DNA from 3 places in the Brevibacillus sp. NSP2.1 genome. Region 3 is predicted to be linked to each of the others. Evidence: predicted binding sites of a transcription regulator. Region 3 holds the regulator's gene; each other region holds the start of a gene.
The links. Region 3 encodes CtsR, which represses protease genes until heat stress. Its sites were predicted from a motif close to ATGGTCAATAAAGGTCAAACA; they were not measured.
Positions count from the first base shown of each region.

Region 1: the regulator CtsR is predicted to act here: its motif matches at 7,620-7,640, upstream of clpP (ATP-dependent Clp endopeptidase proteolytic subunit ClpP).
Region 2: the regulator CtsR is predicted to act here: its motif matches at 6,218-6,238, upstream of M655_RS07080 (ATP-dependent Clp protease ATP-binding subunit).

Region 1 covers NZ_CP048274.1:702,471-712,131, forward strand. Annotated here, with positions in the region: gene M655_RS03440 (tetratricopeptide repeat protein) at 128-1,777, shown strand; gene trxB (thioredoxin-disulfide reductase) at 1,837-2,796, shown strand; gene rapZ (RNase adapter RapZ) at 3,034-3,915, shown strand; gene mgfK (gluconeogenesis morphogenetic factor MgfK) at 4,001-5,011, shown strand; gene whiA (DNA-binding protein WhiA) at 5,021-5,968, shown strand; gene M655_RS03465 (HPr family phosphocarrier protein) at 6,019-6,276, shown strand; gene M655_RS03470 (hypothetical protein) at 6,399-6,593, shown strand; gene M655_RS03475 (H-type small acid-soluble spore protein) at 6,607-6,786, shown strand; gene clpP (ATP-dependent Clp endopeptidase proteolytic subunit ClpP) at 6,978-7,580, opposite strand; gene M655_RS03485 (hypothetical protein) at 7,712-7,933, opposite strand; gene M655_RS03490 (copper amine oxidase N-terminal domain-containing protein) at 8,153-8,617, shown strand; gene M655_RS03495 (branched-chain amino acid ABC transporter substrate-binding protein) at 9,011-9,661, shown strand, end outside.
Region 2 covers NZ_CP048274.1:1,438,821-1,448,481, reverse strand. Annotated here, with positions in the region: gene M655_RS07100 (ABC transporter ATP-binding protein) at 1-677, opposite strand, end outside; gene M655_RS07095 (DMT family transporter) at 878-1,822, opposite strand; partial or broken gene M655_RS07090 (aminotransferase-like domain-containing protein) at 1,891-2,751, shown strand; gene M655_RS07085 (YqaA family protein) at 2,968-3,567, shown strand; gene M655_RS07080 (ATP-dependent Clp protease ATP-binding subunit) at 4,008-6,146, opposite strand; gene M655_RS07075 (PadR family transcriptional regulator) at 6,405-6,956, shown strand; gene rbsK (ribokinase) at 7,052-7,954, opposite strand; gene M655_RS07065 (immunity protein Imm33 domain-containing protein) at 8,099-8,761, opposite strand; gene M655_RS07060 (non-ribosomal peptide synthetase) at 9,035-9,661, opposite strand, start outside.
Region 3 covers NZ_CP048274.1:5,552,375-5,562,035, reverse strand. Annotated here, with positions in the region: gene M655_RS27435 (MGDG synthase family glycosyltransferase) at 1-1,053, shown strand, start outside; gene M655_RS27430 (HAD family hydrolase) at 1,077-1,763, shown strand; gene M655_RS27425 (CtsR family transcriptional regulator) at 2,021-2,485, shown strand; gene mcsA (protein-arginine kinase activator protein McsA) at 2,515-3,033, shown strand; gene mcsB (protein-arginine kinase McsB) at 3,054-4,124, shown strand; gene M655_RS27410 (ATP-dependent Clp protease ATP-binding subunit) at 4,195-6,645, shown strand; gene radA (DNA repair protein RadA) at 6,756-8,123, shown strand; partial or broken gene disA (DNA integrity scanning diadenylate cyclase DisA) at 8,133-9,174, shown strand; gene pssA (CDP-diacylglycerol--serine O-phosphatidyltransferase) at 9,292-9,661, shown strand, end outside.

The DNA.
Region 1 (9,661 bases), 790 kb from region 3:
TATGCGCCAGTGGTGTTTTCCTGCTTTTACCTGTAAAATACACACTTTAAAAGTCGAGTCAGCTTGTAGGCTGGCACCGCTTCTGGTACGATACTTGAAGTGCTGCTCCTATGATGTTGGAGGTTTTATGAAACATAACAAAAGTATTTTGAAAAAAACAACTGTCGTCGACTTCAAGCAAGATGCCGCTTTTTTTGTCGACCGGGGAATGCGCTTTTTGAACCGGTACGACTATGAAAAAGCACTGCGGTCGTTTCGGCGCGCCGTTGAGATGGAGCCTGCCAATGTGGAATGCCATTGCCACCTGGCCAGTGCCCTCGCCGAAACCGGACAGTTTGAAGCATCGAATGAAGTCCTGTACGAGATTATAGAAAAATGGGACCCGTCCATGGTAGAAGTGTACTTCTATATGGCGAACAACTACGCCAATCTGGAAGACTACCAGATGGCAGAAGAAATGGCCGTCCGTTATCTGCAAGAGGCGGGCAACGGGCATTACCGCGAGGAAGCGGAAGAACTGCTCGATTACATTTACTTCGAGCTGGACTTGCCGCCGCGCCACTTCCAGCCGAGTGAAAACGAGGATGTGTACAGCAAGCATGAGCGTGCACGCCGCAGTCTGGAGGAAGGCCGCTTCCTGGAGGCGCTGGATATATTGAAAGAAATCGTGGAAGCCGACCCCGACTTTTTGCCGGCCTGGAACAACTTGTCGCTCGCCTATTACTATGTGGGCGATTTCCAAAAAGCGATGGAGACGATCGACAAGACGCTGGAGAAGGAGCACGGCAACTTGCATGCGCTGTGCAACCTCGCCGTTTTGCTCTCCCATCACAACCATACAGTAGAACTGCTGGCGTTGATGGACATGCTAAAAAAGGTCGTTCCGTTTCACCCGGAAAACACGTACAAGCTGGCAACGACCATGGGAGTGCTTGGACAGCATGACGAGGCGTACTTCCACTACCAGCGGATGCTGCGGGCGGGCCGTCCGCACGAAGCCTGCACCTACCACTATGCGGCGATCTCCGCGTACTTGAGCGGGCGAAAAGACCAGGCTTTGCGCTGGTGGCAAAAAGCCAAGCAGATGGACCCGGAATCCGGAATTGCCGACCAGTACATCCAGATGGTAAAAAACGAGCAAGAAGGGGAAACTATAAAGCCGATTCCGTACCAGTACAACCCGCCGCAACGCGACGTGTCCTGGGAAAAGGCGCCGTTTACCGGAGTAGAGGACTTCAAAAACGATCCGATGATTCGCGCATCGCTTTTGTGGGCCTTGCAGCATGGACGCGACGAAGTCAAATTTGCCGTTCTGCAAACTTTGTCGTTGATTGGCGATGATGAGGCTGAGCACGCTGTTCGCCAATTTTACTACCAGACCGACAATCCCCAACTGCAAAAGCTGGCTCTGCTGGCGCTGGCAGACATGGGAGCGGCCATGCCCGAGGATGCGCCCAAATCGGCTGTAAAAGGGCACCAAAGCAGTGCCGTTCAGGCTGAGATGAGCGTAGAAGAAGGGATTCACCGCTACCTGCTCGCAGAAGGACAGCAAGAGGCCGGAGAATGGTGCCTGCGCGTCTGGGAAAAGCATCAGAAATACGCACAAAGCCAAGTACAAGTGCGGAAAGCAGTTGCATGGATCGCTGCATTAGAATATGTATACGGAACAATAGGGAACAACAAAAAATCGCAAGCGTATCTGGCCGAGAAATACGGGATCTCCACGGCAACCGTAGCAAAATGCGTCAAAGTATTGTCGACACTTGATTTTAAATAGATTATTACATTATAATAATTTTAAATAAAAGAAGCGTGTCAGACGAGGAGGCAACAGATATGAGCGAGCAAAAAGTTTATGACGTTATCATCGCCGGAGCCGGCCCTGCTGGTATGACGGCTGCTGTATATACTTCCCGCGCCAACATGAGCACTCTGATGCTGGAGAGAGGTATTCCTGGCGGCCAGATGGCCAATACGGAGGAAATCGAAAACTATCCAGGCTTCACTTCCATTCTCGGTCCTGACCTCTCCACCAAAATGTTCGAGCATGCGCAGCAGTTCGGTGCAGAGTACGCCTACGGCGAGATCAAGGAAATTCGCGATGAAGAACCGTACAAACGCGTAATCACTGGGGACAAGGAATACTTGGCCAAAGCGGTAATCGTTGCAACAGGTGCCGAGCATCGCTTGCTCGGAGTGCCAGGGGAAAAAGAGCTGTCCGGCCGCGGCGTTTCCTACTGCGCTGTGTGCGATGGCGCTTTCTTCCGCAACAAAGAGCTGGTTGTCGTAGGCGGCGGCGACTCCGCGGTAGAGGAAGCCGTTTTCCTTACCCGCTTCGCTTCCAAAGTGACGATCGTCCACCGTCGCGATCAGTTCCGCGCGCAAAAAATCTTGCAAAAACGCGCTTTTGAAAACGAAAAGATCGAAGTGATCTGGGATTCCGCTGTAAAAGAAATTCGCGGAGAAGGCAAAGTGCAGTCCGTCCTCCTGGAAAACACCAAGACTGGCGAGCAGCGAGAGTTTGCGACAGACGGCGTGTTCATCTACGTAGGTATGGACCCGTTGACCGAAAGCGTGCGTTCGTTGGGCATTACCAATGACGCAGGGTACATCCTCACCGACGAAAAAATGCACACCAAAGTAAAAGGCGTGTTCGCAGCCGGTGACGTTCGGGAAAAAATGCTGCGCCAGGTCGTGACAGCAACCGGAGACGGTTCCATTGCGGCCCAATCGGCTCAACACTACGTGGAAGAGCTGAACGAAAAGCTAAAGGAACAAAATGTCACAATCTCTTAACGTGCTTGTAACATGAGTGAAATAATTCAAGGGTAAGATAAAGACAATGAATTGACCCCCTTATCTATATAAACATTGTTGCGTGGCTGGCATTTCAGTCGCGCATCTTTTTTTGTCCAAAAACAGCTTGTTCGCGAGCGGAAACGAAAGCTGGGAAAAGTGGGGAAGCGCCCAAAAAGGTGCGAATAGGGGCGCGAGTATGGTATGCTATTGTCAGAATCGTAGGAGGCGAGTTGCGTGACGGAATTGGGAAACGACAAGGCCATTAATCTCCTGATTATTACCGGAATGTCAGGTGCGGGAAAAACAGTTGCTGTACAAAGCTTGGAGGACCTGGGTTATTTTTGCGTTGACAACCTGCCCCCAGTACTGATTCCCAAATTTGCCGAGTTGGTCAAACAGTCTGGCGGGAGTATTGAGCGTGTCGCTTTGGTGATCGACTTGCGTGGACGGGAGTTTTTCGAAAGTCTCTCCGTGACGATCGAGAGCCTGGATCAGATGGAGGGATTGTCGTATCACATCCTCTACCTCGATGCGAACGACCAAACGCTGGTTTCCCGTTACAAGGAAACTCGTCGCAGACATCCGCTTTCACCGAACGGTTCCCCTCTGGAAGGAATTCATGCTGAGCGCCGTCTGTTGCAGGAAATGAAGGGCTGGGCGCATCAGATTATCGATACGAGTCAAATGAAGCCAGCGCAGCTTCGGGAAAAAATCATCAACCAATACGCACAACAAGGATCACCCCTTACGATCAATGTATTGTCGTTTGGCTTTAAATACGGTACGCCGATTGACGCGGACTTGATGTTTGATGTCCGGTTTTTGCCGAATCCGCATTATGTAGACGAGTTGCGGCCCAAGACCGGATGCGATCCAGAGGTGGCTGATTACGTGATGAAGCACAAGGAAACCAAAGAGTTCATCGAGAAGCTGACGGACTTTTTGGCGTACACCTTGCCTCATTACCAGCGCGAAGGCAAAAGCCAGCTTGTGATCGGAATCGGCTGTACGGGCGGAAAACACCGCTCGGTCGCGATTGCAGAGCATCTGGGCCAGACCTTCGGAAAAGATTTTACCATCCGCGTCAGTCATCGAGACATGGAAAAGAACAAGTGAGCATAGGATGGCAGGAAGAAAAACGTTAGGTCATCCGCAAGAGAACGCCACCTGTTTATTTGTATCAGAAATAATGAGGTGACATATGCCTACTAAGGGAATGGGGAGGCTGCAGTCAAGGCCATTACGAATTGTCGTCATTGGCGGAGGAACGGGTCTGTCCGTCCTTTTGCGCGGTTTGAAGCATGAGCCGGTGCATATTACAGCGATTGTAACCGTAGCAGACGATGGGGGAAGCTCGGGACGTCTGCGCGAGGAAATGGATATGCTGCCGCCCGGAGATATTCGCAATGTGCTGACTGCTTTGGCCGATACGGAGCCGTTGATGGAAAAAGTCATGCAGTACCGTTTTTCCTCAGGCACGGGATTAGCAGGGCATAATTTGGGAAATCTATTACTTGCCGCAATGAACGAAATCACGGGAGATTTTGTCACCGCAGTCAAAACATTGAGCGGAGTTTTGGCGGTGCGTGGAGATGTGCTGCCTGCGTCCACGCAATCCATTCGTCTGAAAGCCGAAATGACGGATGGCTCAATCGTGATCGGAGAATCCCAAATACCGCTGACAGGCAAGGAAATCAGACGGGTTTTCCTTGATCCGGCAGACGCTGTGCCGCTGAGCGAGGCGCTTTTGGCCATTGCTGAGGCGGATGCCATTTTGATTGGACCGGGCAGTTTGTACACGAGCATACTGCCCAATTTGCTGGTGCGCGGTCTGTTTGCTGCGATCAAGCGCTCAACGGCCCCGAAGATTTATATTTGCAACGTAATGACACAGCCAGGAGAGACGGACGGTTTCACCGCCTCGAAGCATGTGCAGGTCATGTACGATCATGTAAAAGAATCATTTCTGGATACGATCATTGTCAATTCAGCCGAGCTGCCGAACCACGTGTTGGAAAAATACGCGGAGAAAGGAGCGGCTCCTGTCCCCTGTGACCTGAAAAAGCTGCGTCAGCTCGGCTTGCATATTGTCGCAAAGCCGTTGGTTACATTTGAGGATGGTTACCTGCGTCACGATGCGCATGCCGTGAGCAAGCAAGTCGTTTCACTCGTCAAGCGCAGACGGAGGGTGCTGAAGATAGAGAAGGAGTAGTGAGGTTCGATGTCATTCGCCGCGCATACCAAAAAAGAACTGACCATGATGGAGGGCGCCGACTGCTGTAGCAAGGCCGAATTGTCTGCCTTGATCCGTATGAACGGGAGCTTGCAGTTCGGAGCAGGACGCCTGGTGCTGGATGTGACGACGGAAAATGCGGCGATTGCCAGAAGGATTTACACCTTGATTAAAAAGCTGTTTCAGACGCACTGCGAGCTGCTCGTTCGCAAAAAGATGCGGCTGAAAAAGAACAACGTCTACATCGTGCGAATACCTAACCAGGCCAATGAAATTTTGCAAGACCTGGCGATCATGGACAGCAGCCTGTCGTTCGTACCCGGGATCGCTCCCGAGATTGTGAAAAAGTCGTGCTGCCGGGCTGCCTACCTGCGCGGTGCTTTTCTGGCAGGCGGTTCGGTCAACCATCCGGAGGCATCCAGCTATCATCTGGAGATATTCACCTCCTATCAGGATTTTTGCGAAGCATTGACCAAGATCGCCAATCGGTATAAACTAAATGCCAAGTGCATCGAGCGGAAAAAGGGGTACGTCCTCTACATTAAAGAAGGCGAGAAAATCACGGAGTTTTTGAGCCTGATCGGAGCACACCAGGCTCTGTTGTATTTTGAGGACGTCCGGATCGTAAAGGACATGCGCAACTCTGTGAACCGTTTGCACAATTGCGAGATTGCCAACATCAACAAAACGGTAAACGCTGCCACAAGACAAATGGAAAACATTCAGCTCATCGACCAGGAAATCGGGCTGGAGAACTTGCCCAGACGTCTGCGTGAGGTAGCCGAACTTCGTGTGGCACACCCCGACATCAATTTGAAAGAACTGGGGGAAATGGTCCCAAGCGGAGTTGTCAGCAAATCGGGAATTAATCACCGCTTGCGAAAAATTAACGAAATCGCTGACAAAATACGTGAAAAACAAAATCTTTCGTTGTAGATGCATGATATACTAAAGGATAATAGTCTACAAGGTTAGGAGGTCCATTCATGGTTCAACAGCAGGTTGTGGTTCAGTTGAAGACCGGTTTGCAGGCTCGTCCGGCTGCCTTTTTCGTACAAGAGGCCAACCGTTTTGTATCGGAAGTATTCGTAGAAAAAGGCAACAAAAAGGTCAACGCGAAAAGCATCATGGGTATCATGAGCCTCGCCATCAGCTCGGGAACGGAGATTACCATCTTGGCAGAAGGGCCGGATGCCTCCCAGGCAGTTTCGAGCCTTTCCAATCTGGTAAGCAAAGAAGAGTAGAAAACGATGGACGAAAGACACTGTCCCTTAATCGGGGGTGTCTTTTTTTGCGTCCATGCATCATTTTGCGTGGCGCAGGGTATTGCTAAACAATGTAGAGCGCAATAAAGGAGGAATGACTCATGAGCAATCGTGACACGTGTCGGGATAGCTGCAACGAAGGTCGGGATGCATACGACATGGACATCGACCGGATGATAAATGAAGGACTTGGAGGCGGAATCGTTTCCGATCAGAACGGCTTGATCGAGGAAACGAGCGTGGATACGATGACAGGGGCAAGCTCCGCGCAGCAAGCCTTAGACGACGAGCGATAAGAGGGAAGAACCTATGGATCTGACAAGAGCGCAGGCTATTCTTTATTCTCCTGAAAAAATCAAGGTAGAATACCAAGGCGAGTCGGTGTGGATCGATGCAGTTGACGAGAGGACGTCTACCGCGCGCATTCATCAGGAAAGAAACCCCGGCAACAGCTTGACTGTGTACGTCAGTCAGTTGGAAGAAGTCTAAGTCTACCCTCGCAAACGAAACAAAAGCGTAGCTGGCAAGCCGAGCGCGGGACGTCCTGGCGTTTTCACGGCTGCTTTGTCAGCGAATGATAAGGGCGTGCCGACAGGGGACCACCGAGGCACATACAGCGCCCTATAAAAAAACACTCGTGCCAACAATTCGATGGGCACGAGTGTTTTTTGACGCAGACGTTACTTTTTCGAAGAAGGCTCGGAAGTAATGACTTTGTCGATCAATCCGTACTCTACTGCTTCTTGGGCAGAGAGGAAGTTGTCGCGATCCGTATCCTTCTGGATGCGCTCCAGCGGCTGTCCTGTACGCTCAGCCAGGATGGTGTTCAGGTGGTCGCGCATTTTCAAAATGCGTTTCGCCGCGATTTCGATATCGCTTGCCTGACCTTGTGCACCGCCCAATGGCTGGTGAATCATCACTTCGCTGTTTGGCAGCGCATAGCGTTTGCCTTTTGTTCCGGCAGCGAGCAGGAAAGCGCCCATCGAAGCGGCCATTCCGATACAAATGGTGGAGACGTCTGGCTTGATGAAGTGCATCGTATCGTAAATCGCCATTCCGGCAGTGATGGAACCGCCAGGACTGTTTATGTACAGATGAATGTCTTTCTCCGGATCTTCCGCCTGAAGGAACAACAGTTGGGCCACCACAATGTTGGCTACCGTGTCATTGATGGGGGTTCCCAGAAAGATGATGCGGTCTTTGAGCAGGCGCGAATAAATATCGTAAGCACGTTCACCGCGGTTGGTCTGTTCAATGACAGTTGGAATCAAATTCATGTGCATCTCGTCTTCCTCCTCTCTTTGTAAGATTATCATACACCAAAGGTCAATGAAGGTCAAACACATAAGTGCACGCCCTCACTACCATGTTTGCCATTTTGCCTCTCCCTAAACCTATGGCAAAAGGAAAGCATTCATTCTTCTTCCGCGTCGTCTGCTTCCGTCAGGTCGACAGCCAGCTTGAGCGTCGCCTTCATCTTTTTGCCCTTGATGATCGTATATTCCTCCACCTGCTTGGCCGAAAGCTGATTGATGGCCTCTGCCAGCTCCTGCTGATTTTTGTACGGCTGGATGGTCAGCAAACATTCTTCATCGCTGGCTTCCTGGTAAATCAGAAAAAAACGATCGCTCGCCATGAGAGCTTCCTCCGTTCAAACAAAGTTATCCACAGTTTTATCAACAGGTTGTGCACAAAACATTTGTTCGCGGGATAGCACGCCTGATTTCCATAGTTTTGGCATATTTGGCGTCTCGTTAACATAGGAAAAGTATGGAATGAAAAAGAGGAAAAAGCAGATATGTGTCGAAAATGATAAAATTGGAATTCATTTCATAAAAATCGAGGGGTGTTTAGTATGCTTCGCAAGTTTTCCACATTGATGCTTACAGCCGCTTTGCTGACAGGAAGTGTTGCAGCGACTGCTGCTTTTGCCCAACAGGCACCTGCACAGCAACAACTGAAAATCAAAGTTGAGCTGAATGGCAAAGAGCTGCCGTTTCCTCAAGACATCGTAACTGAAAACGGAGTGGCTTATGTAAACGCAAGTACGTTGGCATTGGCACTCGGAGGCGCAGCAGCATGGGATACCATGACCAAATCGCTTCTGGTTTCCAAAGATAACAAGTACGGCCTGCGCATGTATGAAAACAGCACGTTTGCTTACAAAAACGGCAAGGAAATCCGCGTGCCGAACCCGCCGCGTGCAACTACCGGAGCTGTGCTGGTACCATTGGTGTACATCGCACAAGAGCTGGGTGCCAAAGTGACTTACGATGCGAAAACACTCACCTACAAGCTGACAACCGAGATCAATTCGTAACCTTTTGGATGATTCCTCCGTTGTGATTGCCTTCGCGCTTCTCGTATAATAGAGAAAAAGCAGGCGCAATCGAGAGGGGACTTACACTCATGCAAGGAACCACGTTTGCCAGTGTAGCGATGCTGGTTGGCTTTGTAGTATTGGCCATATACGTTACGTGCAAAGCGTATTCCCAAAAATACAAAGAGTAATAATATTTTTCCATAAAAACGACCACTCTTGCGGGATGTGGTTGTTTTTATTTAATTTTCTGAAAATATACTGCACGGAAATATAAACCAAGGCAATAAAACAGGAGAAATATTATCATTTCTATTGCAAATTTTCTAAAATATCCTACAATGAAAGAGTGCATCATAGTTTGTTCGTAAATAAAGAGGGGGATGTTTTGCTATGAAAAAACAGAAATCACTGTCAATTCTGGCTGCTACGGTAGCACTGGGGACATTGCTTGCAGGTTGCGGCGGCGGTCAATCCAGCGCCCCACAATCGAACAGCGGAGGCGGAAGCACCAGTGGCGGCGGAGCAGGGGAGAAGCTGGTTATCGCCGTAGTCGGTCCGATGTCCGGCCAATATTCCGATTATGGAAGCACAGCCAAAGCAGGTGCGGAATACGCCCTGAAGGAAAAGCAGGAGGCGTTCAAGGCGCTCGGCTTTGACGTACAGCTTTCCGCACAAGACGACCAGGCTGACCCGAAACAAGGGGTAGCCGTCGCCCAAATGTTGATTTCCAACCCTGATGTGGTAGGTGTCGTCGGCCACGCAACAACTGGTGCCTCGATTACTGCCGCTGCCCAATACGATCAAGAAAAGCTCGTGATGGTATCTCCATCCGCAACAGGTTCTGACCTGACTGAGCAAGGCAAAAAGATCGTACACCGCATCTGTGCGCGTGATGACCAGCAAGGCTCCAAGGCAGCCATCTACGCGAAAAACCAGCTCGGTGTAAAATCGGCGTTCATCATGCACGACAAGGCTGCTTACGGCCAAGGTCTTGCGGAAGAAGTGAAAAAGCAGTTTGAAGCAGACGGCGTGCAAATCGTC
Region 2 (9,661 bases), 1.5 Mb from region 3:
GGATGGTTGTAAATCTCTGCCGGGGAAGCAATCTGCTCGATCCGTCCCTTGTTCATGACCGCGATCCGGTCTGACATCGCCATCGCTTCTTCCTGGTCATGGGTGACGTAGATGAACGTGATCCCGAGGTTTTTTTGCAGGTTTTTCAGCTCCAACTGCAAGCTTTTGCGCAACTGGTAGTCCAAGGCGCCAAGTGGCTCGTCCAACAACAGGACGCGCGGATTGTTGATAATCGCCCGGGCGATCGCTACCCGCTGCTGCTGTCCGCCAGAGAGCTGCTTCGGCGTGCGCTTTCTCAGCTCGGTCAGTTGCACGTACTGCAACACTTCCTCCAGGCGCTTCTTTTGCTCACTGGCACTTACCTTTTTCATTTTCAATCCGAACAAAATGTTTTGCTCGACAGTCATGTGCGGAAACAAGGCGTATTGCTGGAACACCATGTTCATGTCCCGTTGGTAAGGAGGCACATGGGTGAGCGGCTTCTCGTCGAGAAAAATCTCCCCGGAGGTCGGCTCCTCAAATCCAGCAATCATCCGCAAAAGCGTCGTCTTGCCACAGCCGCTCGGGCCGAGCAACGTCAAAAACTCCCCTTCTTCAATGGAGAGAGAAAAAGAGGGGACGACGATGGAACCGTGAAAGCTTTTTTCAATTGAATCCAGATGAATAATCGTTTTCATTCTGTCATCTCACCATATGTCATTATACTCATAGCAATCTAGGTAACTATATCGTGTTAGCTGGTTTTTGTAAACAGTTTCACCCGCATTGGCCCCTGATTTTTTTTGCAGATCGTCTTCCAGACAAAACCGAACAAAAACAAGACGGAGCAGCACCAATGTTCTCTGCTCCGTCGCCTGTTCGGATTGCCCGCTGCCCGCTACAGCGAAGGCGATTTTGGCGTGCGCCCAACCTGTGCTGCGCGCTGTTTGTTCCCTAGGAAATTGGTCCCGACTACGCCCAAAATAATCATGAGAGCGCCGAGCAGGTGGTAGTAGGCGAGCTGTTCTTGCAGGAAAAGCGCGCCAGCCGCAATCGTCACGATCGTAGACAGGTTGTTGAATACACTCATTTTTGACGCTTCCATTTTCGAGAGGGCAAAATTCGTCATGAACGACGTCACCAACGAAGACAGCACCCCCAAGTACAAGATTGCGATGACGAACGGCGAATGGCTGAACGGCACGAAAAAGGCGGACAGCGTTCCTTCCGAGCCGTGCCGGATCAAAGCCAGCGCATTAAATGACACAAAACCGATAACCGAAACCATATACGTTACGTCTATATAATGGAAGGCTTTTGTCATCTTCTTGGCGAGCACGCTATACCCGGCCAGCGAAAGAGCCGACAGCAGGATCAAAACCGTCCCGATGCTGTCGCCCATCCCCACCCCCGCTCCTTTCATCGCGAAAATGAACACGACGCCCGCGACAGACAGGAGCGTGGACAGCTTTTGCAGCCAGGTCGACGTCTCTTTCAGAAACAAGGCGGCCATTATCATCGTGAAGATCGGCACTGTCGCCGTAATAATGCCCGCCTCCGACGATGTCGTGTAGACCAGCCCGAACGTCTGCAGCCCGAAAAAGAGCGCCGGATAGAGCAAGGCAAGCGGCAGAATGGACAACATATCCCGCGGCTTGATCGACAGCCGAATCCAGCCGCACACAAGCGGAATCGAAGCTGCGACAAGCGCCACGGTAAAGCGGTGCGCCATCGTATCAAGCGGACTTGCTGCCGTGAGCGCCATTTTGACGAATAGAAAAGACAGGCCGACGATCAGGGCATTCAGCAGGGCAGCCAGTATCGCTTTTGGTTGATCTTTCAAACAAATCTCTCCTCAATCGTTGCATATGCAACTGTTCTTCTTGCTTTCATAGTAATGTGGCGCCAATCGTGCTACAATGCAAAAAAAGCCGATCTGTACCGATACACAATCTCGCAAGCCTCGCCTACCAGGACGGAGACAAGCTGCCCTCCATCCGCGAGCTGTCTGCCCGGTATCAATGCAGCAAAAGCACTGTCATTTCGGCTTTGAACGAACTGGAAAAGCGTCACCTCATCTACTCGGTAGACCGCAGCGGCTTTTACGTCGTGAAAAAAGAGCGGGAAGCCGAGCAAAAGGATACAGACATCATCGACTTTGCCACCTCTGCCCCTGATCCGGACGTGTTTCCCTATCTCGACTTCCAGCACTGTATCAATAAAGCGATTGAGACGTACCGCAACGATCTGTTTCTGTACGGCACTCCCAAAGGCTTGCCGACGCTGATCCCCGTGATCGCCAGGCACCTCGCGAACCATCAGGTGTTTGCCAAGCCTGCGAACATGTTCATCACGGCAGGCGTTCAGCAGGCGCTGTCCATCTTGTGTACGATCCCGTTTCCGAACGGCCGGGAAACCGTGCTGATCGAGCAGCCGAGCTACCACCTGTTTATCGAATATGTGCAGTTGCACAAGCTTCCGGTAAAAGGCATCCGGCGAACGGCGCAAGGGATTGATCTGGACGAGTTGGAACGACTGTTTCGTACAGAAAAGATCAAATTTTTTTACACGATGCCGCGCTTCCACAGCCCGCTCGGAACGACGTACAGCCGCAAAGAAAAACAGCGGATTGCCGAGCTGGCGCAGCAATACGACGTCTACATCGTGGAAGACGACCATATGGCGGATCTGGAGCACGACAGCAAGGCAGACCCGCTGTTCGCCTACGACCGCTTCGGCCGCACGATTTATTTGAAAAGCTATTCCAAGATTCCCAGAGAAAATATATTGAAGCTAGACGTATCCAACGTCAAGGAAGAAGCGGTTGAAAAAGGAATCAATCAGTTGATGGCGGTATTGCATGCGATGCGGTTATAATGAAGAAAGGTAAAAATCCGGCGCGAGCTTGATTGGCGGTTCGCAACATGACTCTACCCATTTTTTCCGCCGCAGCAGGCGGATTTTGAGAGATGGACAAAGGAGAATGAAATGGTTCAGAACGTTTTAGATTTTTTGATGGAATACGGCATTTGGGGAGTCGTCATCCATTCTTTTGCAGACGCCATCATCTTCCCCGTTCCCGTGTTCTTTCTGCAGGTTTCATTAAGCCTGATCGATCCATCCTCGGCTTTATGGATTGCTACGGCAGGATATATCGCCTGTCTGCTTGGAACACCAGTCGGTTACTATCTCGGCAAACTCTTGGGTCACTCTGTCCTGTACAAACTGCTCAAAAAAGAATGGATTGACTCGGCGACGGAGATGTTTCAAAAACGGGGCGAAGTCGCCATTTTTGTCGGCTCGTTTACGCCGATCCCGTTCAAAGTGTTTACGATCTTGTCCGGCTGTCTGAACTACCCGCTCTGGAAGCTGATTGGCTACGCGGCCATCGGAAGGGCTGTCAAATTTTACGTCGTCGGCTTCCTGTTTTATTATTATGGGCGGATGGCGGAAAACATGGTCGGTCATGTCTCCTTGTACGTGTTTTTGCTGATGATCCCGATTTTGTTGATAGGACTCCTGGTGCGAAAAATTCGGGCAAAAAGACAACTGCTGCATACGGTGAACAAGCAAGCGGGAAATGACTGAATCGTCCGCAAGCAAAAAAGAACCCCCCGGCAAAAGAGGCCACTGAAAAAGTCTTTACTTACAAAGAAGGTACAGTCCCCTCATTTTTGAGGCGGCTGTACCTTTTTCTATGTATACTTAAAGCATCACGGCGAAAGGGTTGAAGCCCCATGTTCCAGCCACAGATCTCATTTGCGTTTAGTCCCTACACCGCACTCTATGACCTTGTTGTCCCTAAAGATAACATGTTGCGCCAAATCAATGAACTTGTGGATTTCTCCTTTATATATGACGAATAAAAGGGAAATGCAGTAACAAAAAAGCGACACCTGCCAGGAAAAACGGAACAGGTGTCGCTTATTTTTTTACAAAAATCTCAAGTCACCGGCAAAACCTAAGTTCTTCAGTGGCCTCGGCAAAAGGGGTTCTTCTCGTTTCGGGACCTGCCGTCTGGCGGGTCTTTATGCTTTTTTCACGCGAATGCGGTCTTCCTCAACATCGACTACGATCGAGCGCACATCCGCTTCCTCCATCACCAGGTCGGCGATGCCGTCCTCTACGTACTGCGAAATGACACGGCGCAGCGGACGCGCCCCGAATGCGGGGTTGTAGCCCAGCTCTGCCAGCTTTTCCTTGGCGGCGTCTGTAACGGCAAGCTCCATGCCTTGCTCTTTCAGATTTGCCATGACATCTTGCAGCAGCAGCTCGACGATTTTGACCAGATCGTGTTTTTCCAGATGAGCGAAAGAAATGATCGAGTCGAAGCGGTTCAAAAATTCCGGCTTGAAGTACGCGCCCAGCGAGTCGAGCACGGTGCCAGGCTTAGGCGACTCTGCTCCGAAGCCGACGGAGATTTTGCGCTCGGTCACACCCGCGTTGCTCGTCGCGATAATGACGGTTTCCTTGAAGTTCACGGTGCGGCCCTGGCTGTCTGTCAAGCGGCCGTCCTCCAAAATTTGCAGGAACATGTGCATGACGTCAGGGTGTGCCTTTTCAATCTCATCGAGCAAAATGATGCTGTACGGGTTGCGGCGCACGCGCTCGGTCAACTGCCCTGCTTCCTCGTGGCCCACATACCCTGGTGGCGAACCGATCAGCTTGGAGACGGAATGCTTCTCCATGTACTCGCTCATGTCGAGACGGATCATCGAATCGCGCGTACCGAACAGCTCCTCGGCGAGCGCCTTGGACAGCTCGGTTTTCCCTACGCCAGTCGGCCCGACGAACAGGAAGGAGGCAATCGGTCTGTTTTTCGGCTTCAGTCCGGCGCGGCTGCGGCGAATCGCCTTGGCGACCTGTTTGACGGCTTCGGACTGGCCGATCACTTTGGCTTCGAGATGCGCCGCCAAATTTTTCATCCGCTCTTGCTCGTCGCTTTGCAGCTTGCGGACCGGAATGCCTGTCTTTTGCTCGATCATCTCCTGAATGTCTGCCACTTCGACCTGCACGCGATTGGCCGCTCCATCCAGTTGATCGAGCTTGGCGAGAATTTCTGCTTCCTCGTCGCGCAGGCGGGCTGCTTGCTCGTAGTTTTCTTGCTCGGTCGCGGCTTTTTTCTCCTGGTTGATTTGCGCCAGCCGCTCATGCAGGTGGGCGGTGTCTGCCCCGGACGAACGCAGGTTCAGGCGCGAGCCCGCTTCATCCATCAGGTCAATCGCCTTGTCAGGCAGGAAACGGTCCTGAATGTAGCGGTGCGAGTATTCCACGCAAGCCCGGATCACTTCGTCGGAGTAGGAGACTTGGTGGAACGCCTCGTACTTCGGACGCAGCCCTTGCAAAATTTCGATGGCGGCTTCCACTGTTGGCTCTTTGACCATCACTGGCTGCAGGCGGCGCTCCAGCGCAGCGTCTTTTTCGATGATGCGGTACTCTTTCAATGTGGTAGCCCCGATCAACTGCAACTCGCCGCGCGCCAGGGCAGGCTTGAGGATGTTGCCTGCGTCCATGGAGCCTTCCGCAGAGCCAGCGCCTACCAGCAGGTGAATTTCATCGACGAACAAAATGACGTTTTTACGCGCTTGCAGCTCGGCGATGACTTGCTTCATCTTTTCCTCGAACTGCCCGCGAATCCCTGTGCCCGCTACCAGCGAAGCAACGTCCAGCACGTACACCTGCTTGTTTTTCAGCTTGGCAGGCACTTGCCCTTCGGTAATGCGCAGCGCCAGTCCTTCCGCAATCGCCGTCTTCCCTACCCCTGGCTCCCCGATCAGAACCGGGTTGTTTTTGTTGCGGCGGTTCAAAATCTCGATGACGCGCTCGATTTCCTGGTCGCGTCCGATCACCGGATCGATCAGCCCGGCGCGCGCCGCATCGTTCAAATTGCGGCCCAGCTCGTCGAGAATGCCGCCGCGGTCCGGTGCTTGCGGCTCTTGCGCTTTAGGCTTGCCGCCCTTCGCTTGCGCCTGGGCGAAGCCTTGCAGGAACTCGTCCAGAGCGGAGAAGGAGGAAAACGGAGTGAAGCCCATGCCCATGCCGATTCCCATTTTGCTGCCCAGCTTGGCGTGGCATTCCTTGCAAAGCTGGTAGGCTTGCCGGTTGTTTTGCACTTGTATATGAACGGAAACAGTTGCTTGTCGTTGTTTGCAGATTTCGCATTGCATGTTTTCATACCCCCAAAATGTTTATTTTGGAATGTTGACGTGCACGTTTTGATTCCCGGAAGGTTCAGTGTCGTTTGACCTTCTCTGACCTTCGATGACTTTATTATAGTTTGACCTTCTTTGACTTTCAAGAGGGTTTCTTTGGATTTTGCACATAAGCTTGGGAAAAGCTAAGCAGGACGCAGGTTCGCTATTGCCTCGCCGAAAAACCCTTCCTATAATGATCTTGAGATTCGTAAAAGTCAGGAGGCTTTTCACTTGAACACACTCGCGTATGGACTCCTGGGGCTGGTCGCCCGCACGCCCAGTTCTGGCTACGATTTGATGCTCCAGCTTCAACCATTTTGGCAGGCCAAGCACAGCCAGATTTACCCGCTGCTGGCCAAGCTGGAACAGGAGGGCTACCTGGAGTTCACTCGCATCCACCAGACGGATCGTCCTGATAAAAAAGTGTATTCGATTACAGAAAAAGGGCAGATCGCGCTGCAAGTCTGGCTCAGTGAGCCGGCAGCAGAGCCTGTCGTCCGGGACGAGCTGGTCCTGAAAACGTACTGCCTCGGGCTCGCTGATGAAAATGCCGCTGCGACGATGTTTGTCGAGCGCATCCAGCAATGCCGCGAGCATCTGGACATGTACGAGCACTACATTCAGGAGTACCAGGCTGATGCTGTCGACCATCCCCACCCGCCCGACCACCCGGACCATCCGGCGTTTGGCGAGTACATTTTGCTCTCGTGGGGAGCGCGGCGGATGAAAGAAGACATCGCCTGGTGCGAATGGGTTCTGGAGCTGTTGCAAAAGCGCGGATAACGAACAAGGAAAAGCAAAAAGCAAACGAGCCTTTGGAACTGTTCGCTCCAAAAACCGTTTGCTTTTTCGTTTGGTCTGCATGAATTGTGGTTTCCTTAAAACGCGTGCGCCTCTACTTCCGCAAGCGTCGGGAGGGACGGCTGCGCCCCGCGTCTGGTCACGACGATCGCCGCCACTCTGCTGGCGAATGCCGCCGCTTCTGCTTCCGGCATCCCTTTGGCGATCCCGACGGCAAAAGCCGCGGTAAACGAATCGCCAGCCGCCGTCGTGTCCACAGGCTCTACCCGGCAAGCAGGGACGTGCGTCGCCCCGTCTGGGGTCACCAGCAGAGCGCCTTTTTCGCCCAGCGTCACGATAACCCGCTTGGGCCCGCTTGCCAAGAGCTTTTTCGCCGCCGCCTCGACTTCTGAAAGCGTAGCAGTCGGCATGCCGCTCAAGCTCGCAAGCTCTGTCTCGTTTGGCGTCAACGTGTGGACGTACTGCAGCAGCTCAGGTGACAGCGCCTGCGCCGGAGCCGGATTCAAAATAACCAGCTTGCCGAGTCCGGACCCCTTTTTCACGACGTACTCCACTACGGGAAGCGGAATTTCCAGTTGCAGCAGCACGACGTCGCTCTCCACAAGAATGGACAGGTTCTGCTCGATGTGCTCCACGCTCATTTGCGCATTGGCTCCCGGGACGAGCACAATGTTGTTTTCCCCGTCATCGCTCACATTGATAAAAGCCATGCCCGTCGTCCCCGAGCGTTTGATTCCTTCCACGTGAACGCGCGCCTCTGTCAAGCTGTTCAGCATCTTGCTCCCGTTCTCGTCTTCGCCCACCATCCCGATCATGGAAACGTGTGCGCCGAGACGCGCGGCGGCCACTGCCTGATTGGCCCCTTTGCCGCCTGGAATCAGCCGGAAGTCATGACTGGAAATCGTTTCTCCTGCCTTGGGCAGATGGTGGACGTGGGAGACGAGATCCATATTGATGCTTCCTACTACTGCGATTTTCACAACGTGCTACCTCCCCTGTCTCTTCGTGCTCGCTTTTTCCCCACCCATGATAACATCACCATTTGCTGGCTTCAATAAAGACCGCCAGTAGCCCATTTACGCGCTGGTGCGTCGTTGCAAACGTTGTCGGTATCCTGGCCGCTTCTAGTGCAGCGTCGGCCACACGTTTTCGTCATGTTCGTCCAGCACCGCCTCAATCTGGTCACCCTTGAGCACGGCGATGTAGCCGCACGGCAGCGCCAACGCCTGCAAAAGAGAGGGACGGCGTTTTAGCAGTTGGAAAATGTAGTACGATTCCAGCCCGTCGCTGTCCACCTCGCCCTGTACAGGCCCGAGATACCAGCCGGAGTCGCCTGCTTCTGCTTGTTCGGCGCGCTGCAAATAGACGTGCTCCTCTTCTAGCGCCCCTTTTGCCACCACGATCTTGTCCTGGAACAGCGCGGTTTCTCCTGCGAGCTGCAACGTTTGCAGACAGTGGTTTTGCGCCATCTGGACGTAGAGGGACACGGACAAGTCGCGGTTTGTTTCTGTAAACGGATTCGTGTCGTAGTCCGGTGCGACAATTTCCATTTGTCCTTCGTGTCCCTCTCGTTCATTGACAATTAAAATTGTCCAGCCTACTTGAATTTTCGCGCCGTTTCGCAGCGGCCCGCTCTCGTTTTCCACATCCGCAAACAGATCGAGCAAAAAATCGGCCTGCTTTGCCAGAAACTCCCGGCAGGTCACGACGAAGGTTCTGTTGCCGATCTGTTTGGTGCGTTGACAGAGGGGCGACTGCTCTTTGATCGGGGAGTCGCTATGGCTCATCGGTACCATCCTTTCTCATTCGCCCGCTTGGGCCGACAAAATCGTTGCTGGAGCGGAATTGGTTGACTCGTTGGCAATAGGGTACCACGAATGCCCAGGCAGCGCAGCCTTTTCCCCCTGGGACCAAAGCAGGAAAAAAGCTGCCCGGTAGCGTCTGCCTTCCGAAAAAAAGAAGAGGGATGCTTCCTGCTGTCCTGCTTTTTTTAGCACGCACAGCGGAGCCATCCCTCTCAAGACGCATTGTCGCTCTTCATTTCCCGAGGTTGCGGGCGTTTATTTTTGCGTGAACGGCGCTGCCAGCAGTTGCGCCAGCTTGCTTGCATTCGGCTCGACCATGCAACTGAAGTGGTTTCCTGCGATCGTCGTCACTTCCAGCTCGCCCAGGCACACATCTTGCCAGAATGCGAGAGTCGTATCATCCGTGCGCGGCAGGAACAAGAACGGCTCGCTCGCCAACAGGAAGCGGATGTCGCCCATGTACGGCAGCGGCGTATAACGGGCGGCCTTGAAGCTTTGGCGGAACACCTGGCACAAGCCTTCCGCCATCTCGATCGGCATCTCTTCCCCGGTTGCCTTGGCTTTCGCGCAGACGTAAGCCGCGAAGCGCTCCCGTTTGCTGACAGCCGCCATGTTGCGGAACAGCTCTCCGACCCGATCCAGCCCCGCGTCTCCGCCGATGGTCACGGCGGCGCCTTGCGGGATGCAGTCCCCATGCTGTTCAACCAGCTTCATGACGCCGCGCGCCAGGTCATTTTCATCGACCTGCCCAAAGCCTGCCTGCGCCAGCGTGATGTTCAGGTTGGGCACAAACAGCGTTTCGACGAGCAGATCGTCATCCACTTCGGTGAAGATCGGCGGAATGTCGATCAGCACGAGATCGACGACCTGAATCCCTCGCTC
Region 3 (9,661 bases):
GCTGAGAATGGTTGCACCTCCATGATAATTGATACGTTGGAATATATCAGTCCTACATTTCACAAGATTTTGTTGGAAAGTTACATGAACCTGCTGAGATTGTCGCCGAAAATGTGGGGGAGAATTTACCATAACACCGAAAAAAGCCGTTTTTTTGATATGAACGTCCTGATGAACAAGCTGTTGGCAAACAAGCTGAAAAAGCTGATTAACAGCGTTCAACCGGATGCCTTTATTGCTACGCATCCTTTTGCCAGTTGCATGCTGTCTGTGCTGAAGGGCAGAAATGACTGGACGGAACCGATCTACACGATCATTACCGACTATACGATCCATCCCTCATGGATTAATCATCACATCAATTATTACTTCATTGGACATGAACAGTTGTACTATCTGGTCGACATTTACCGACAAGATCACCAGAAATTCATTCCGATGGGGATTCCGATCATGCGCAAGTTCCGCATGCCGCTTGATGCCAATGAGATCAAGCAAAGGCTTGGACTCGCGCCAGAGCAAAAATGCATCCTTCTCTCCGGGGGAGGTCTCGGCCTCGGTTCGATGGAAAAAGTTCTCGATGGACTGGAAGCCATCAACCTTCCGCTGAAAACATTTGTCATGACCGGAACCAATGAAAAGCTGTACAAAAAAGTGACGAATAAAACGTACCGTCATGAGGTAGTCCCCCTCAAATTCATTAACAACTTCCATGAGTATTTGGAGGTTGCCGATTTGATCGTCACCAAATCCGGCGGACTGACATCTGCCGAAGTGATGAGCAAGAGGGTGCCCATGATTATTTACAACCCGCTGCCAGGACAGGAAGAGAGAAACAGCCACTTCCTGCTAAACAACGGCTGCGCCGTACACGCCAATTTGTCCGAGCAGCTCATTTACTTTATCGATGAATTGTTGCACAGTCCGTCAAAAGTTGACTACATGCGACGGATGGGGCAAAAAATATCAAAGCCGGATGCCGCCCAGCGCATCGCAGAATTTATTTTGGATGATATGAGTATGCTGCAAGCAACCACTAACGAAAGTTCGTAGAACGGGCTAACAGGGGGAAGCGCATGAGTATGCCGTTTGCCATTTTCTTTGATATGGATGGCACATTGCTGCAGACGGAGAAGTTGTCGACGCCCGCTTTTTTGCGGACATTTGAGCGATTGAGAGAAAAAGGCTTGTGGGCAGGCGAGACGCCAAGCGAGGAAGAGTTGGTCAACGTGCTCGGACTGACTGTCGAGCAGGTCTGGAAAAAGCTTTTGCCAGGCGCAAATGAAGAAGCTGTCCGCGCGGCGGATGCTTTTTTGCTGGAAAACGAAATTGCTTTGCTCAAAGAAAAAGTGACCGATTTGTACCCTGGCGTGAGGGAGACGTTGGAACAGCTCCACGCCAAGGGGATTCCGCTGTTTGTCGCGAGCAACGGACAGAAGGAGTACATTGAAGCCATCTGCCAGGAGTATGCACTCAATCCGTTGCTGACGGATTTGTACTCGGCGGGACGGTTCCGCACGCGCTCCAAAGTGGATCTGGTAGCCAAGCTCATCGCCGACTACCAGGTAGAACAGGCGGTCATGGTAGGCGACCGCCATTCCGATGTAGAGGCAGGAGTAAAAAACGGCCTGTTTACCATCGGATGTGACTTCGGCTTCGCCAAGCCAGGAGAACTGGACGGGGCAAATGTCGTCATTACGCAGTTTCCGCAATTACTGGATCATTTGCCGGCAATCGACACCAAATCGCAAAGACTGACATAAACCATTCCTTTAGAGGAGTGGTTTTTTCTGTATAAAACATAAAACGCTTCGACAATTCATGAGCCGAGACGTGCCGCTTGCCGTCGACAAAACGGTCGTGCCGTTACTGTTTTGGATGGTTTCAAGCGCCCGCCTTTTGCCCACACTAGAAAGTGTATCGATCACTTGCAAGCGCGTCGCAAACCCATTATAATTAAAGTCAAAGATAGTCAAAGTCAGTAGCAAGCACATACACATATGGAATAGGAGGCGATGACTTGCGTAACATCTCGGACATCATTGAACAACACTTAAAAGGCATTTTGACACAAAGTCCCAATGGCTCGATCGAGATCCAGCGTAGTGAGCTTGCCGACTTATTTCAATGTGTGCCGTCTCAAATCAACTACGTCATCAATACGCGATTTACGGTACAAAAAGGGTACATTGTAGAGAGCAAGCGTGGGGGCGGCGGCTATATCCGCATTCGCAAGGTGCAGATTGTGAGCAAGGCGCGATTGCAGGAATTGCTGACCGAAGAGCTGATTGGCGAAAGCATCTCGCAGAGTGTAGGGAACGCGATTGTAGAGAGGCTGCAGGAAGAAGGTTTGGTCAACGCCAGAGAAGCAGCCTTGATGAAAATCGCCACCTCCCGAAATGTTTTGACTCTGGAGTCTGAATTACGGGATCGTTTGCGGGCAAATATTTTAAAGCAGATGATTGCGGCTATCTTGTTGAAGTAAATGAAGCATGTGTTAGGGGGTAGGATGTAATGAACTGTGAGGAATGCGGAAAACGACCGGCGACACTGCATTTGACGAAAATCGTCAATGGTGAAAAAACCGAATACCATATTTGTGAGCATTGCGCTTCCGAAAAAGGGGACGTCTTTACCGGATTTCACAACTTCAGCATCAACAATCTCCTGTCAGGACTGTTAAAATTTGATCCCATGCAAAAAAACGGACGCGAGCCTGCGCCCAGCAAGCCGCTCCGCTGCGAAACATGCGGACTCACGTATGCCCAGTTCAGCAAAAGCGGCCGATTTGGCTGCAGCGATTGCTACACCTTCCTGGGTGACCGGCTCGATCCGTTGTTCCGCCGCATTCACGGCAATACGCAGCATAGCGGCAAGGTTCCGGAACGCACAGGCGGGCAGTTGAAAATCCGCAAAGAGCTGGAGCAGCTAAAACGTGCGCTGCAAAACCACGTCGCCAGCGAAGAGTTTGAAAAAGCGGCTGAAATGCGCGACCGAATCCGTGCGCTGGAACAAAAAATCGCTCAATCGTAACAAGGGGAGGTAAGCTGGTCATGTCACAAAAGCAGTTTATGCAAAACCCGTGGAGCAATTGGATGAAAGGAGAAGGTCCTGATTCCGATATCGTCATCAGCACACGGCTGCGCATCGCCCGAAACCTGCGCCAGCACCCTTTTCCGTTATTGGCAACCGACTCGCAAGGCGAGGAAGTCGTCAGAAAGGTAACGGAAGTGAGCGAATCGGAGGCCATGCGCAAGCGCCAGCCGCTGCAGGTTCTCCATATGGACCAGATCAATCCGCTGGAAAAACGGGTGCTGGTGGAAAAGCATCTCATCAGTCCGCACTTGGCGGAGGAATCGAGAAAAGGCGCTGTGCTCCTGAGTCCTGACGAGTCTGTCAGCATTATGGTGAACGAAGAGGACCACATTCGGATTCAGGTGCTGTTGCCAGGGTTTCGTTTGAATGAAGCATGGGAAATAGGAACCAAAATAGATGATATTTTCGAGAAGCATCTGAACTTCGCGTTCGATGAGACGAGAGGCTACCTCACGAGCTGTCCGACCAACGTCGGTACGGGGATTCGCGCCTCTGTCATGCTGCATTTGCCTGCATTGGTGATGACGCAGCAGATCAGCAGAATTTTGCAGGCGATTAATCAAGTTGGTCTGGTCGTTAGAGGAATTTACGGGGAAGGCAGCGAAGCTCTAGGAAACCTGTTCCAGTTGTCTAACCAGGTCACGCTCGGAATGTCGGAAACCGATATTCTCTCCAACCTCTACGGCGTTGCCAGACAGATTATTGAGCAGGAACGCGTAGCACGTACTTATTTGCTGGAGCATACGCGCATATCTTTGGAAGACCGCATTTTCCGTTCTTACGGGATTTTGCTGTATGCGCGCACTGTGGAGTCCAAGGAAGCAGCCCAACGCCTCTCTGACGTCCGCCTCGGCATTGACCTTGGCATCATCCCGGGGGTATCGCCTCTGGTGATGAACGAGCTGCTGGTGACGACTCAGCCGGGCTTCCTGCAGCAGCATGCAGGACAAAAGCTGACGCCAGACCAGCGCGACGAGCGAAGGGCACGGTTGATTCGGGAGAGGCTCAGTGCGACAGGACCAGCATGATTGGCAAAACATAAGGCATCAACAGAAGTGAACCTATAGAGAAAAACACGGTTATACGGAGGTGTACGATATGATGTTTGGACGTTTTACAGAACGAGCACAAAAAGTACTGGCGCTTGCCCTGGAAGAGGCAGTGCGTCTCGGTCACAAAGATATCGGGACGGAGCATGTACTGCTGGGACTGATTCGAGAAGGCGAAGGGATTGCTGCCAAGGCTTTGCAATCGCTCGGACTTGGACTCGATAAAATCCAGAGCGAAGTGGAGTCGTTGATCGGACGCGGAACAGAGCAGTCCGGTAGTAATTACACGCCAAACTATACACCTCGCGCCAAAAAAGTAATTGAACTGTCCATGGACGAAGCGCGCAAACTGGGTCATACCTATGTGGGCACAGAGCACATCCTGCTCGGGCTGATCCGCGAAGGCGAAGGCATCGCCGCAAGAATCATGAACAACCTCGGCGTCAGCTTGAACAAGGCGCGTCAGCAAGTGCTGCAGCTTTTGGGCAGCTCGGAAATGATGGCGTCGCATCAGCCTTCCGGCGGCAATCCTGCAGCGAATACGCCTACGCTGGACGGATTGGCTCGCGACCTGACGGCAATCGCACGCGATGGCGGACTGGACCCTGTGATCGGCCGTCAAAAAGAAATCGAGCGTGTAATTCAAGTATTGAGCCGGCGCACCAAAAACAACCCGGTACTGATCGGGGAGCCTGGTGTGGGGAAAACGGCCATCGCAGAAGGTCTCGCGCAAAAAATCGTCAACAACGAAATTCCGGAGACGCTGCGTGACAAGCGCGTCATGACGCTCGACATGGGAACCGTTGTGGCGGGCACCAAATATCGCGGAGAATTCGAAGACCGCCTGAAAAAAATTATGGATGAAATCCGCCAGGCAGGAAACATCATCCTGTTCATTGACGAGCTGCATACACTCATCGGCGCAGGCGGTGCGGAAGGCGCGATTGACGCCTCCAACATCCTCAAGCCGGCTCTCGCTCGCGGCGAGCTGCAATGCGTCGGGGCAACCACGCTCGATGAATACCGCAAATACATCGAAAAAGACGCTGCGCTGGAGCGCCGTTTCCAACCGATTCAGGTGGATGAGCCGACGGCAGAGGACGCGATTCGCATCCTGCATGGCTTGCGTGACCGTTACGAAGCCCACCACCGTGTAAAAATTACCGATGAAGCCATCGAGCAGGCAGTGAAGCTGTCTGACCGTTACATTACCGACCGTTTCCTCCCGGACAAGGCGATTGACCTCGTCGACGAGGCAGCGTCCAAGGTGCGCCTGCAATCGTTCACGGTTCCGCCAAACCTCAAAGAGCTGGAAGGCCGTTTGGAAGAGGTGCGCAAGGAAAAAGACGCGGCTGTGCAATCGCAGGAGTTTGAAGAGGCGGCGGCCCTGCGCGATCAGGAACAGAAGCTTCGCGAAGAACTGGACAAAACGAAAAAAGACTGGAAAGAACGCCAAGGCCAGTTGAACATGGAAGTGACGCCAGAGGATATCGCGACTGTCGTCGCTAGCTGGACGGGAATCCCTGTTCTGAAGCTGAAGGAAGAGGAAACAGAGCGCCTCCTGAAAATGGAAGAGATTTTGCACGATCGCGTCATCGGTCAGGACGAAGCGGTCAAATCCATCTCCCGCGCGATTCGCCGTGCCCGTGCCGGTCTGAAAGACCCGAAACGCCCAATCGGTTCGTTTATTTTCCTCGGCCCGACAGGCGTGGGGAAAACCGAACTGGCCCGTGCCGTGGCAGAGACGCTGTTTGGAGACGAGGACGCCATGATCCGCGTCGACATGTCCGAGTACATGGAGAAACACTCCACTGCCCGTCTGGTAGGGGCTCCTCCAGGGTATGTCGGCTTTGACGAAGGCGGCCAGTTGACGGAAAAAGTGCGCCGCAAGCCGTACTCCGTCATCCTGCTGGATGAGATCGAGAAGGCGCATCCGGATGTTTTCAACATTTTGCTCCAGGTGCTCGATGACGGCCGATTGACGGACTCCAAGGGCCGTACCGTAGATTTCCGCAACACCGTCGTCATCATGACCTCCAACGTCGGAGCCAGCATGATTAAGAAAAACACGACACTCGGTTTCACCACCAACGATACCGAGAAAAAATATCAGGATATGAAGGACAAAGTCATGGATGAGCTGAAAAAGAGCTTCCGTCCGGAGTTCCTGAACCGCATCGACGAAGTCATCGTGTTCCACTCCTTGGAGCAGGAGCATATCGAGCAAATCGTATCGCTGATGACCGACGAGCTGCGCAAGCGTTTGAAAGAACAAAGCATTGATTTCCAATTGACGGAAGATGCCAAAAAGCTGCTGGCAAAAGAAGGCTTCGATCCAGCGTACGGGGCGCGCCCGCTGCGTCGTGCCATTCAGCGCCATATCGAAGACAAATTGTCGGAAGAACTGCTCAAGGGCAACATCAGCAAGGGCGACACAGTCAACATCGAGGCCGAAGAAGGCAAACTGGTCGTCAAACGACTGGAAAAAACAAAATCGTAAGCTGGGCGAAAAGCATCATGAAGAATGCCTCCTGTTTTGGGAGGTATTCTTTTTTTGGCTGCACAACTATGATAAAAGTAGAGAAGAAAATCCAAGTGAGGGTAGCGATTATGGCAAAGTATAAAACGAAATACGCGTGTCAAGAATGTGGCTATGAATCGCCAAAATGGATGGGAAAATGCCCGGGCTGCAATAGCTGGAATACATTGGTGGAAGAAGTGACAGTCAAGGCGGCGCACCGCCACGAAGGGCTGAGCGGCGGCACGCGCCAGTCGGCTATCCCTTTGACGCAGGTAGCCAGCGAAGAAGAGCCGCGCATGGATACGACCATTGGCGAGTTGAACCGCGTGCTCGGGGGAGGGCTCGTCCCAGGCTCGCTCATCCTGGTCGGCGGCGATCCGGGTATCGGCAAGTCCACACTGCTGTTGCAGACCTCTTTTGCTCTGGCTCATCAGGGGGCCAAAGTGCTGTACGTATCCGGGGAGGAGTCCGCGAAGCAGATCAAGCTGCGCGCAGACCGGCTGCATATGCAGACGCCCCCGATGTTTGTATTGGCAGAAAATGATTTGGATTTGATCGAACAGCATATTAATCAAGTAGACCCTCATGTGTTGATTATCGACTCGATCCAGACCGTGTTCCATCCCGCTGTGCAGTCTGCGGCCGGAAGCGTCGCGCAGGTGCGCGAGGCGACGGCCCAGTTGATGCGGATTGCCAAGGGCAAAGGAATCTGTACTTTTATTGTCGGCCACGTGACCAAAGAAGGCTCGATCGCAGGTCCTCGTATGCTTGAACATATGGTGGACGCAGTTCTCTATTTTGAAGGCGAGCGCCACAATACGTTCCGGATTTTGCGCGCTGTCAAAAACCGTTTTGGTTCGACAAACGAGATCGGAATTTTCGAGATGAAGGATCGCGGTCTGGAAGAGGTCGCAAACCCTTCCGAGATTTTTCTGGCTGAGCGTCCCTTCGGCGTGGCTGGCTCCACCGTCGTAGCCAGCATGGAAGGCACCCGTCCAGTCCTGGTGGAGCTTCAGGCACTCGTGGCACCGACCAGCTTCGTTACGCCCCGGAGAATGGCTACAGGCGTCGATCACCAGCGTGTGGCGATGATTATGGCTGTTTTGGAAAAGCGCATGGGCATGATGCTGCAAAATCAGGACGCGTATGTCAACGTGGCCGGGGGCGTCCGCCTGGATGAGCCTGCTGTCGATTTGGCGATCGCCGTCAGCATCGCCAGCAGCTTTCGCGACCATGCCACCAATCCGCACGACGTCGTGATCGGGGAGATTGGCCTGACAGGAGAGGTGCGGGGCGTATCGCGCATTGAACAGCGCGTGCGGGAAGCGCACAAGCTCGGCTTCAAACGCGTGATTATACCGGAGAAAAACATTCGCGGCCTGGATGCGCCAGACGACATTCAGGTGATCGGCGTCAGCAATATTGCAGATGCTTTGAACGAGGTGATAAGGAGGTAAGGGCGGAATATGCAGGAGAACACGAAAAGAACTCCGCAGTTCGGCGATGTGCTTCGTTTGGTCGCACCAGGGACGCAGCTTCGCGAAGGGCTTGAAAATGTTTTGCGCGCCAAAACTGGCGGCCTGATCGTCGACGGCGGTTTTTCCATCAATTGCGACTTTTCTCCTGCCCATTTGTATGAATTGGCGAAGATGGATGGGGCGATTATAGTAAGTGAAGATGCCAAACGAATCTTGTACGCCAATACCCAACTGTTTCCGCCTGCTTCCATCCACACCAGCGAGACAGGTACTCGGCACCGGACTGCGCAACGGACAGCGATCCACACGAGCTACCTGGTCATCGCCATATCCCGGCGGGGTAATGTCATCACCTTGTACCAAGGAAATTTCCGCTATGTGCTCAATGAGATCAGCGTTATTCTCGCCAAGGCTAACCAGGCAGTATCCACCCTGGAAAAATACAAGGCGGTGCTCGATCAGGCATGACCAATCTCGGCGCACTGGAATTTGAAGAGCTGGTCACCTTGCACGAAGTCGCCTCTGTCTTGCAGCGAATCGAGATGGTGCTGCGGATCAAAACGGAGATTTCCAAGTACATATGCGAGCTGGGAGCAGAAGGCAGGCTCGTCAGCATGCAACTGGAGGAGCTTGTGTCGAATATTGAGGAAGAAGCGCAAATGCTCATTCGCGACTCCGCCAAGGACGTGGCGCATGCTCCAGACGCAGTGCTGCGCGAGATGAAAAGCTAAGCTCCGAGGAAGTGCTGGAGCTCGGGTCTTTCCTGCGTGTTCTCGGGTTTTCCGCGAGTGCCAGCATGCTGGAAGAATCGGTGTCGCCAAGGGGATACCGGATTTTGTACAAAATTCCCCGACTGCCACTTTCCATCATCGCCAATTTGGTCGAGCATTTTCATTATTTGCCGAGAATTATGATGGCGACGATTCAGGAATTAGACGAGGTGGAAGGAATTGGCGAAGTGCGCGCCCGGGCTATCAAGGAGGGCCTGAAACGGATTCAGGAGCAAGTGTTCATTGACAGGCACATTTAAAGTAGAATAGGATAAAGGCATTATTTGTTATTCAACATTTGCCCAGGGGACTTGAAAGCAACAGCAAGTTTGACAGGATACACTGTCTCCTCTGCAAAAGAAATCAGGAGGTAGTCTATGTTCGTGAAATCGTTGCCGAACATGCTAACCGTAAGCAACTTGTTTCTGGGAGTCTTGGCAATCATACTTGCGTTTCGAGGCGATCATTACGTCGATTACGCGGCGATTACGGTCATCATCGGTATGCTGGCGGACGGACTGGATGGACGCGTCGCTCGCATGCTGAATGCGCAAAGTGAATTCGGAAAGGAACTCGACTCGCTTTCTGACGTCATTACGTTTGGGATAGCTCCGGCTTTCATCATGTATGTTGTTGTCCTGCAGCACTTCGATTGGCTTGGGATTCTCGTTACCGCCATCTTCCCGATCTGTGGTGCGCTCCGTCTGGCCAGATTCAACGTCCAGGCCGGAGTTCCGGGATATTTCA